DNA from 2 places in the Pseudomonas oplopanacis genome. Region 1 is predicted to be linked to the other one. Evidence: predicted binding sites of a transcription regulator. Region 1 holds the regulator's gene; the other holds the start of a gene.
The links. The regulator FliA, encoded in region 1, starts transcription of late flagellar genes. The targets are predictions, from matches to a motif close to CTAAAGTTTNNNNNNNNNNNGCCGNTAA.
Positions count from the first base shown of each region.

Region 2: ACWKV5_RS03900 (methyl-accepting chemotaxis protein) is a predicted target of FliA. The motif match lies at 2,611-2,638, and genes of this name have one in related genera.

Region 1 is NZ_JBSKHV010000002.1:662,081-666,500, reverse strand. It holds gene ACWKV5_RS07425 (chemotaxis protein CheA) at 1-351, opposite strand, end outside; gene ACWKV5_RS07420 (protein phosphatase CheZ) at 406-1,194, opposite strand; gene ACWKV5_RS07415 (chemotaxis response regulator CheY) at 1,217-1,588, opposite strand; gene fliA (RNA polymerase sigma factor FliA) at 1,756-2,496, opposite strand; gene fleN (flagellar synthesis regulator FleN) at 2,493-3,323, opposite strand; gene flhF (flagellar biosynthesis GTPase FlhF) at 3,440-4,420, opposite strand, start outside.
Region 2 is NZ_JBSKHV010000001.1:811,874-816,293, forward strand. It holds gene acnA (aconitate hydratase AcnA) at 1-1,621, shown strand, start outside; gene ACWKV5_RS03895 (lysostaphin resistance A-like protein) at 1,774-2,565, shown strand; gene ACWKV5_RS03900 (methyl-accepting chemotaxis protein) at 2,669-4,234, shown strand.

The sequences.
Region 1 (4,420 bases):
AGGTGTCGCAGCGGTGACCGGGCTACGCTCGCGGACTTCGCCGAACATGCTGTTCACCGCGTCCAGCGCTTCGAGGACCACGTCCATCAGTTCCGAATCGACGCGACGCTCACCCTTGCGCAGGATGTCGAACACGTTCTCGGCGATGTGGCAGCACTCCACCAGCTCGTTGAGCTGGAGGAAGCCGGCGCCCCCTTTTACAGTGTGAAAACCGCGAAAAATTGCATTGAGCAAGTCCGCATCATCCGGTCGGCTTTCCAGCTCGACCAGTTGTTCGGACAGTTGCTCTAGAATCTCGCCGGCCTCAACCAGGAAATCCTGAAGGATCTCTTCATCGGCGCCGAAGCTCATTAAGGGGGTGCTCCTACAGGTCTAAAAACCTAAAAAACCTAGAATGCTGAAACGCTAAAATCCCAGGCTGGATAGCAAATCGTCCACATCGTCCTGACCGGACACAACGTCTTCTCTTTTATCGGCATGAATCTGCGGACCTTCACCCTGAGAGAGATGTTTTTGTGGATCTTTTTCGGCGAGCATCGATTCACGGTCATGTTCGATACCCGCAAAGCGGTCTACCTGGCTGGCCATGAGGACGAGCTTGAGCAAATTGCTTTCAACTTCGGTGACCAACTGGGTCACGCGCTTGATCACCTGACCGGTGAGGTCCTGGTAATCCTGAGCCAGCAGGATGTCGTTGAGGTTGCTCGACACCGTGCGGTTGTCCTCGGTGCTGCGTGTCAGGAAACCGTCGACGCGGCGGGCCAGCTCACGGAACTCTTCAGCCCCGACTTCGCGGCGCATGAACCGGCTCCAGTCCGTGCTCAACGCCTGGGCTTCTTCGCTCAGGCTGTTGACCAGCGGCGTGGCGCTTTCCACCAGGTCCATGGTGCGGTTGGCCGCGGCCTCGGTCAGCTTGACCACATACCCCAGGCGCTCGGTGGCGTCCGTGATTTGCGACACTTCCTCGGCTTGCGGCATGTTCGGGTCAATCTGGAAATTGACGATCGCGCTGTGCAGCTCGCGAGTGAGCTTGCCCACTTCCTGATACAGGCCACGGTCACGGGTCTGATTGAGCTCATGGATCAGTTGCACAGCCTCGCCGAACCTGCCTTTTTCAAGGCTGGCGACCAGTTCGACGGCATGTTTTTTCAGGGTCGATTCAAAATCGCCCTGTGAAGATTCTTTATGCTCCATAGCTCCCCCGTGGCGCAGTGGATCAACCGATGCGTTCGAAAATCTTCTCGATTTTTTCTTTCAACGCCTGGGCCGTGAAGGGTTTGACCACATAGCCGTTTACGCCGGCCTGGGCCGCTTCGATGATCTGCTCGCGCTTGGCTTCAGCGGTCACCATCAGCACTGGCAGGTGCTTGAGCTTTTCATCGGCGCGCACGTGGCGCAGCAGATCGATACCGGTCATGCCAGGCATGTTCCAGTCCGTTACCAGAAAGTCGATGCTCCCGCTGTTGAGAACCGGAATGGCAGTAGTGCCATCGTCAGCCTCGACCGTGTTGGTGAACCCAAGGTCACGCAACAGGTTTTTTATGATCCGCCGCATCGTTGAGAAGTCATCAACGATGAGGATTTTCATGTTCTTGTCCAATTCGACCTCCAAGCAGTCTTAAACGCGCCCAGCACCTGGACGCGCCATTTCAATCAATTCGGCAATTCACTCGATGACTGTCTGGAGCACAACAGATCGCGACCGGTGCCGTTCAAATCCGCACCAGCCCCGTTCGCAGTGTCCCCACACTGCCTTCAGCGCGCTCGCCACTCCCCCAAACGCCCCCGCAAACGGGCCGCGCACTGGCTGTGTAACTGGCTGACCCGCGATTCGCTGACCCCCAGGACCTCACCGATTTCCTTGAGATTCAACTCTTCGTCGTAGTACAGCGCCAACACCAGTCGCTCGCGCTCCGGCAAATTGGCAATCGCGTCCGCCAGCGCCGCCTGGAAGCGTTCATCTTCCAGATCGCGTGACGGCTCGAGATGAGCACTCGCGCCATCCTCATGCAGCCCTTCGTGTTCGCCGTCCTGCAACAGATCGTCGAAACTGAATAAGCGGCTGCCCAGGGTGTCGTTCAAAATCCCGTAATAATCGTCGAGACTCAATTGGAGTTCGGCCGCAACCTCGTGATCTTTAGCGTCACGGCCGGTTTTAGCTTCAATAGAGCGAATTGCGTCACTGACCATACGGGTATTTCGGTGGACCGAGCGTGGCGCCCAGTCCCCCTTGCGTACTTCATCGAGCATGGCGCCGCGGATTCGTATGCCCGCGTACGTCTCGAAACTTGCGCCTTTGCTGGCGTCGTATTTGGTCGACACTTCAAGCAGGCCGATCATCCCGGCCTGGATCAGGTCTTCAACCTGGACACTGGCCGGCAGACGGGCCAGCAAGTGGTAAGCAATGCGTTTGACCAGTGGCGCGTAACGCTCGATCAGCTCGTACTGCGCGTCACGTGCCGACTTCTTGTAGAGGTTGTAGCCACTGGCTGTCATAGGACGGGTCCTGCGGTCTGTTGCACGAGGCGCTCGACGAAAAACTCAAGGTGCCCGCGCGGGTTGGCAGGCAGCGGCCAGGTATCAACTTTCTGCGCGATGGCCTTGAACGCCAGGGCGCACTTGGAACGCGGGAAGGCTTCATACACGGCACGTTGTTTCTGCACAGCCTTGCGCACGCTTTCGTCGTAAGGCACCGCGCCGACGTATTGCAAGGCCACGTCGAGAAAGCGGTCGGTGACCTTGGTCAACTTGGCGAACAGGTTGCGACCTTCTTGCGGGCTCTGGGCCATGTTGGCCAGGACGCGGAAGCGGTTCATGCCGTAATCGCGGTTAAGCAGTTTGATCAGCGCGTAGGCGTCGGTGATCGAGGTCGGCTCGTCGCAGACCACCAGCAAGACTTCCTGCGCTGCGCGAACAAAACTGACTACCGAGTCACCTATGCCCGCAGCGGTGTCGATCACCAATACGTCGAGATTGTCGCCGATGTCGCTGAAGGCCTGGATCAGTCCGGCGTGTTGAGCCGGGCTCAAATGAACCATGCTCTGGGTGCCAGACGCGGCCGGAACGATTCGAATACCGCCCGGGCCCTGCAACAGAACGTCGCGCAGCTCGCAGCGGCCTTCGATCACGTCGGCCAGGGTACGTTTGGGTGTCAGTCCCAGCAGGACGTCAACGTTCGCCAGGCCCAGGTCAGCGTCCAACAGCATGACGCGACGGCCGAGCTCAGCCAGGGCCAGCGACAAATTCACTGACACGTTAGTCTTGCCGACGCCACCTTTGCCGCCGGTCACCGCGATCACCTGTACGGGATGCATGCTGCCCATGTTATTTCTTTACCTTGTCTTGCATAGACGGAGGCCACATTACTGGCTGCGCGTTCGCAAATGGAACAATGCATGGCAGACCATCGATGTAGGTACAAAAACTGTTCATTACTACCTTAGCCAACCTGCTTGGTCGGGCTGTGGTAAATATCAGCGAACATGTCAGCCATGGCTTCTTCGCTGGGTTCTTCCTGCATTTGTACGCTTACGGCGCGACTGACCAACTGATGACGGCGCGGCAGATGCAAATCATCCGGGATCCGCGGGCCATCGGTCAGGTACGCCACCGGCAATTCATGACTGATCGCCAGGCTCAGCACCTCGCCGAGACTTGCCGTTTCATCCAGTTTAGTCAGGATGCAGCCAGCGAGCCCGCAGCGTTTGTAACTATGATAAGCGGCTGTTAGAACCTGTTTTTGGCTGGTGGTTGCGAGCACCAGGTAATTTTTTGATTTGATGCCACGCCCGGCCAGGCTTTCGAGCTGCATGCGCAGGGCTGGATCGCTGGCCTGAAGGCCTGCGGTATCAATCAGCACCACGCGTTTGCGCAGCAGTGGCTCCAGCGCCTGAACCAGCGATTGGCCCGGATCGACGTGGGTCACCGACACATTGAGAATGCGCCCCAGCGTCTTGAGCTGCTCCTGGGCGCCAATGCGAAAGCTGTCCATGCTCACCAGCGCGATGTTCTGCGCGCCGTACTTGAGCACGTAACGGGCTGCGAGCTTGGCCAGGGTGGTGGTCTTGCCCATGCCGGCAGGACCAACCATGGCAATCACGCCGCCTTCTTCCAGCGGCTCGACTTCCGGGGTAGCAATCATCCGCGCCAGGTGCGCCAGCAACATGCGCCAGGCCTGACGAGGCTCATCGATATCACCGATCATCGCCAACAGATCGCGCGACAACGGGCCGGACAGGCCGATGCGTTGCAGGCGACGCCACAGGTTGGCCTGGGCCGGACGGCTACCTTGCAGCTGATTCCAGGCTAGCGAACCGAGCTGTACTTCCATCAGTTCGCGCAGGCTGTTGAGCTCGAAACGCATCGAGTCGAACGCACGTGGATCCACGCCGCCAGCAGCCGGTGCCGGAGCAGGCGCGGA
Region 2 (4,420 bases), on a different contig from region 1:
CGCCGGCCCGAAACGTCCGCAGGACCGTGTTTCCCTGCCCAATGTCGCGCAGGCGTTCACGGACTTCATCGACCTGCAATTCAAACCCACCAGCAAGGAAGTAGGACGCCTGGAAAGCGAGGGCGGCGGCGGTGTCGCGGTGGGCAACGCGGACCTGGCCGGTGAAGCCGATTACGAACACGGCGGTCAGACCTATCGACTGAAAAACGGCGCGGTGGTAATTGCCGCCATCACGTCCTGCACCAACACCTCCAACCCGAGCGTGATGATGGCGGCCGGCCTGGTGGCGAAAAAGGCTGTGGAGAAAGGCCTCAAGCGCAAACCGTGGGTCAAGAGTTCGCTGGCGCCCGGCTCCAAAGTGGTCACCGACTACTACAAGGCGGCGGGCCTGACCCAATATCTCGACGAACTGGGTTTTGCGCTGGTCGGCTACGGTTGCACCACGTGCATCGGCAACTCCGGGCCATTGGCGGAGCCGATTGAAAAAGCCATTCAGGCCGCCGACCTGACCGTTGCGTCGGTGTTGTCGGGCAACCGCAACTTTGAGGGACGCGTGCATCCACTGGTGAAAACCAATTGGCTGGCCTCCCCGCCACTGGTCGTCGCCTATGCGCTGGCCGGCACGGTGCGCATCGACATCAGCAGTGAGCCGTTGGGCGACGACAAGGATGGCAATCCGGTGTATTTGCGCGACATCTGGCCGAGCAGCAAGGAAATTGCCGATTCGGTGAATCAGGTCAACACGTCGATGTTCCACAAGGAATACGCCGAAGTGTTTGCCGGCGACGAGCAATGGCAAGCCATCAAGGTGCCGCAAGCGGCGACGTATGTGTGGCAGGACGATTCGACCTACATCCAGCATCCGCCGTTTTTCGACGACATCGGCGGCCCGCCGCCGGTGGTCAAGGACGTCGCCGGGGCCCGGGTGCTGGCGCTGCTGGGCGACTCGGTGACCACCGACCACATCTCCCCCGCCGGCAATATCAAGGCCGACAGCCCGGCCGGTCAGTACTTGCGCGACAAGGGTGTGGAACCGCGGGACTTCAACTCCTACGGCTCGCGTCGCGGCAACCATGAAGTGATGATGCGCGGCACCTTTGCCAACATCCGTATCCGCAACGAAATGCTTGGCGGCGAGGAAGGCGGCAACACCTTCTACATTCCCACCATGGAGAGAATGCCGATCTACGACGCAGCCATGCGTTATCAAACGTCAGGCACGCCGCTGGTGGTCATCGCAGGCCAGGAATACGGCACGGGCTCAAGCCGCGACTGGGCGGCCAAGGGCACCAATCTGCTGGGCGTGAAAGCCGTCATCGCCGAAAGTTTCGAGCGGATTCACCGCTCCAACCTGGTCGGCATGGGCGTGCTGCCGTTGCAGTTCAAACTGGACCAGAACCGCAAGAGTCTGAACCTGACGGGCAGGGAAACCCTGGATATTCTCGGGTTGACCGGCGTGGAGCTGACGCCGCGGATGAACCTGACGCTGGTGATCACCCGTGAAGATGGCAGCAAGGAAAAGATCGACGTGCTGTGCCGGATCGATACGCTCAATGAGGTCGAGTACTTCAAGTCCGGGGGGATTTTGCATTATGTGTTGCGACAATTGATAACAGCGTAACCGCCCGCTGCCACAGACACCGCCTTCGGGCGGTGTTTTTATTTGTGCCGCTAGCGTCCCATAATCCGCCGCCGCTTTTGCATGCCCAACACCACCCCCCCCTGTAGGAGGGCCGGGGTATGCCGCAGAATTTTGCCTAATAAGGATGCTCAATGATCGCCCTGCCATGGACCTACCTGGCCTTACTCTCCCTCGGCTTCGGCCTCGCCTTGACCTACGGCCAACTCAGCTGGATGGCCTTGATCACCATCGCCTTGCTGATCGCGGCCGGTGTTGCCGTCCGCCAACAAAAACTCCCGATTGCCCGCTACCTCGGCCACGGCCTGTTCATCATCCTGACCCTGGCGCTGGCGATGCACTTGCTCCCGGGCTTCTTCAACGGACGCGCGATCGCCCCTCAATACCTCACCGCTGATGCCGTGCCGTTTTCCATGTACCTGAATCAGGACAAACCGCTGATCGGCTTCTGGCTGTTATTGGTTTGCCCATGGATTGTCGGCCGGCGCTCCTGGCGCCTTGGCGTTTACGCCACCGCCCTCGCCCTGACGCTGAGTGCCGTACTGGCCTTGGGTGGCGCGTTGTTGCTGGGCATGATCAGTTGGGCGCCGAAGTGGCCGGATCAAGCCTGGCTGTGGCTGCTGAACAATCTGTTGTTGGTCACGGTGGTCGAGGAAGCACTGTTTCGTGGCTACTTCCAGGGTGGCCTGAGCCGTCGGTTCAAACACCTGCCTTACGGCGAAAACCTCGCGCTGCTGCTCGCGTCGTTGCTGTTCGGTCTGGTGCATGTGGGCGCTGGCTGGCAATGGGTGCTATTGGCGACCCTGGCCGGTGTCGGTTATGGCCTGGCCTATCGTTTTGGCGGTCTGGGTGCCGCCATTGCCACCCATTTCGGTCTGAACCTGCTGCACTTCACGCTGTTCACCTATCCGATGCTCGCGAGTTGAGGCAATGCTCGTTTTGCGACGCACCGCTGATTATTGAAAAATAATTTCAACTAATTCCTGGCACCGCCGACAACCTGTCAAAGCCTTGCGGATTGAAAAAGCCATGCGTAACAACCAGCCCATTACCCAACGCGAACGGACCTTCCCGGCACAGCAACGGTTGATTTCCACCACCGATGCCAAGGGCGTGATCACTTACTGCAACGACGCGTTCGTCGAGATCAGCGGGTACTCGCGTGAGGAGCTGGTCCGCGCACCGCACAATCTGGTCCGTCACCCCGACGTTCCGGCCGCCGTGTTCGCGCACATGTGGGGCACTCTGAAGCAAGGCTTGCCATGGATGGGCATCGTCAAGAATCGCTGCAAGAGCGGTGATCACTATTGGGTCAACGCCTACGTGACGCCGGTATTCGAGGGCAACCAGGTAATCGGTTACGAGTCGGTGCGGATCAAACCCACCACCGAACAGATCCAGCGTGCCGAAGCGCTTTACCAACGCATCAACCAAGGCAAGTCCGCCATTCCATCGACGGATAAATGGCTGCCGGTGCTTCAGGACTGGCTGCCGTTCATTCTGGTCAGCCAATTGAGCTTCATGATCGGTGCCACGCTGACGTCACAGTGGGGCTTTGCCTTGGCGGCCGGCCTGTCGGTGCCGTTGGGCCTGATGGGGTTGAGCTGGCAACAGCGTGGTCTCAAGCGCCTGCTGGTCCTGGCCGGGCAAACCACCTCCGACCCGCTGATCGCGCAGATGTACACCGACAGCCGCGGCGCCCAGGCGCGCCTGGAAATGTCGATCCTCAGTCAGGAAGCCCGCCTGAAAACCTGCCTGACCCGTCTGCAGGACACCGCCGAGCACCTGACCGAACAAGCGAAACAGTCCGATACCCTGGCGCACAACAGCTCCAGCGGCCTGGAACGTCAGCGCGTCGAAACCGAGCAAGTGGCCACCGCCGTCAACCAGATGGCCGCCACCACTCAGGAAGTCGCCAGCCACGTACAGCGCACCGCCGACGCCACCCAGGAGGCCAATCGCCTGACCGGTCGCGGCCGCGACATCGCAGGGGAAACCCGCGAAGCCATCCAGCGCCTGTCGGTGGTAGTGGGTGAAACCGGCCTGACCGTGACTCAACTGGCCAAGGACAGCGACGAAATCGGCGGCGTGGTCGATGTGATCAAAGGCATCGCCGACCAGACCAACCTGCTGGCCTTGAACGCCGCCATCGAAGCGGCCCGCGCCGGTGAAATGGGCCGTGGTTTTGCGGTGGTGGCCGACGAAGTTCGCCAACTGGCGCAACGCACCAGCGAATCCACCGGGCAGATCCATGCCCTGATCGCCAAGCTGCAGCAGACCGCCAGCACCGCCGTGCAAACCATGGAAGCCGGGCATCGTCAGGCCGAAGAAGGTGTGGCACGGGTACTGGAAGCGGATCAGGCGCTGGTGGGCATCAGCGAAGCGGTGGCCAACATCACCGACATGACCACCCAGATTGCGGCCGCGACTGAAGAGCAGAGTGCGGTGGCTGAGGAGATCAGCCGCAACATCAGCAATATCTCGCAACTGGCGGACCAGACCTCGGAACAGGCACAGAACTCGGCGCTGTTGAGTGAAGAGCTGACGAAAACGGCGAATACCCAGTATTCGTTGGTGGAGCGGTTTAATCGCTGATCGTTGTTGGAATGAAAAAACCCGGACAGTGAAAGCTTCCGGGTTTTTTGTTGCCAATTTGAAAGTGATGGTGCCAGTCCCGACCTCTTCGCGAGCAGGCTCGCTCCCACAGGGGGATCTGTTGTAAACACAAATTGGGGGTGTGCCGGAAATCAAATGTGTGCGAGCCTGCTCGCGAAGAGGCCC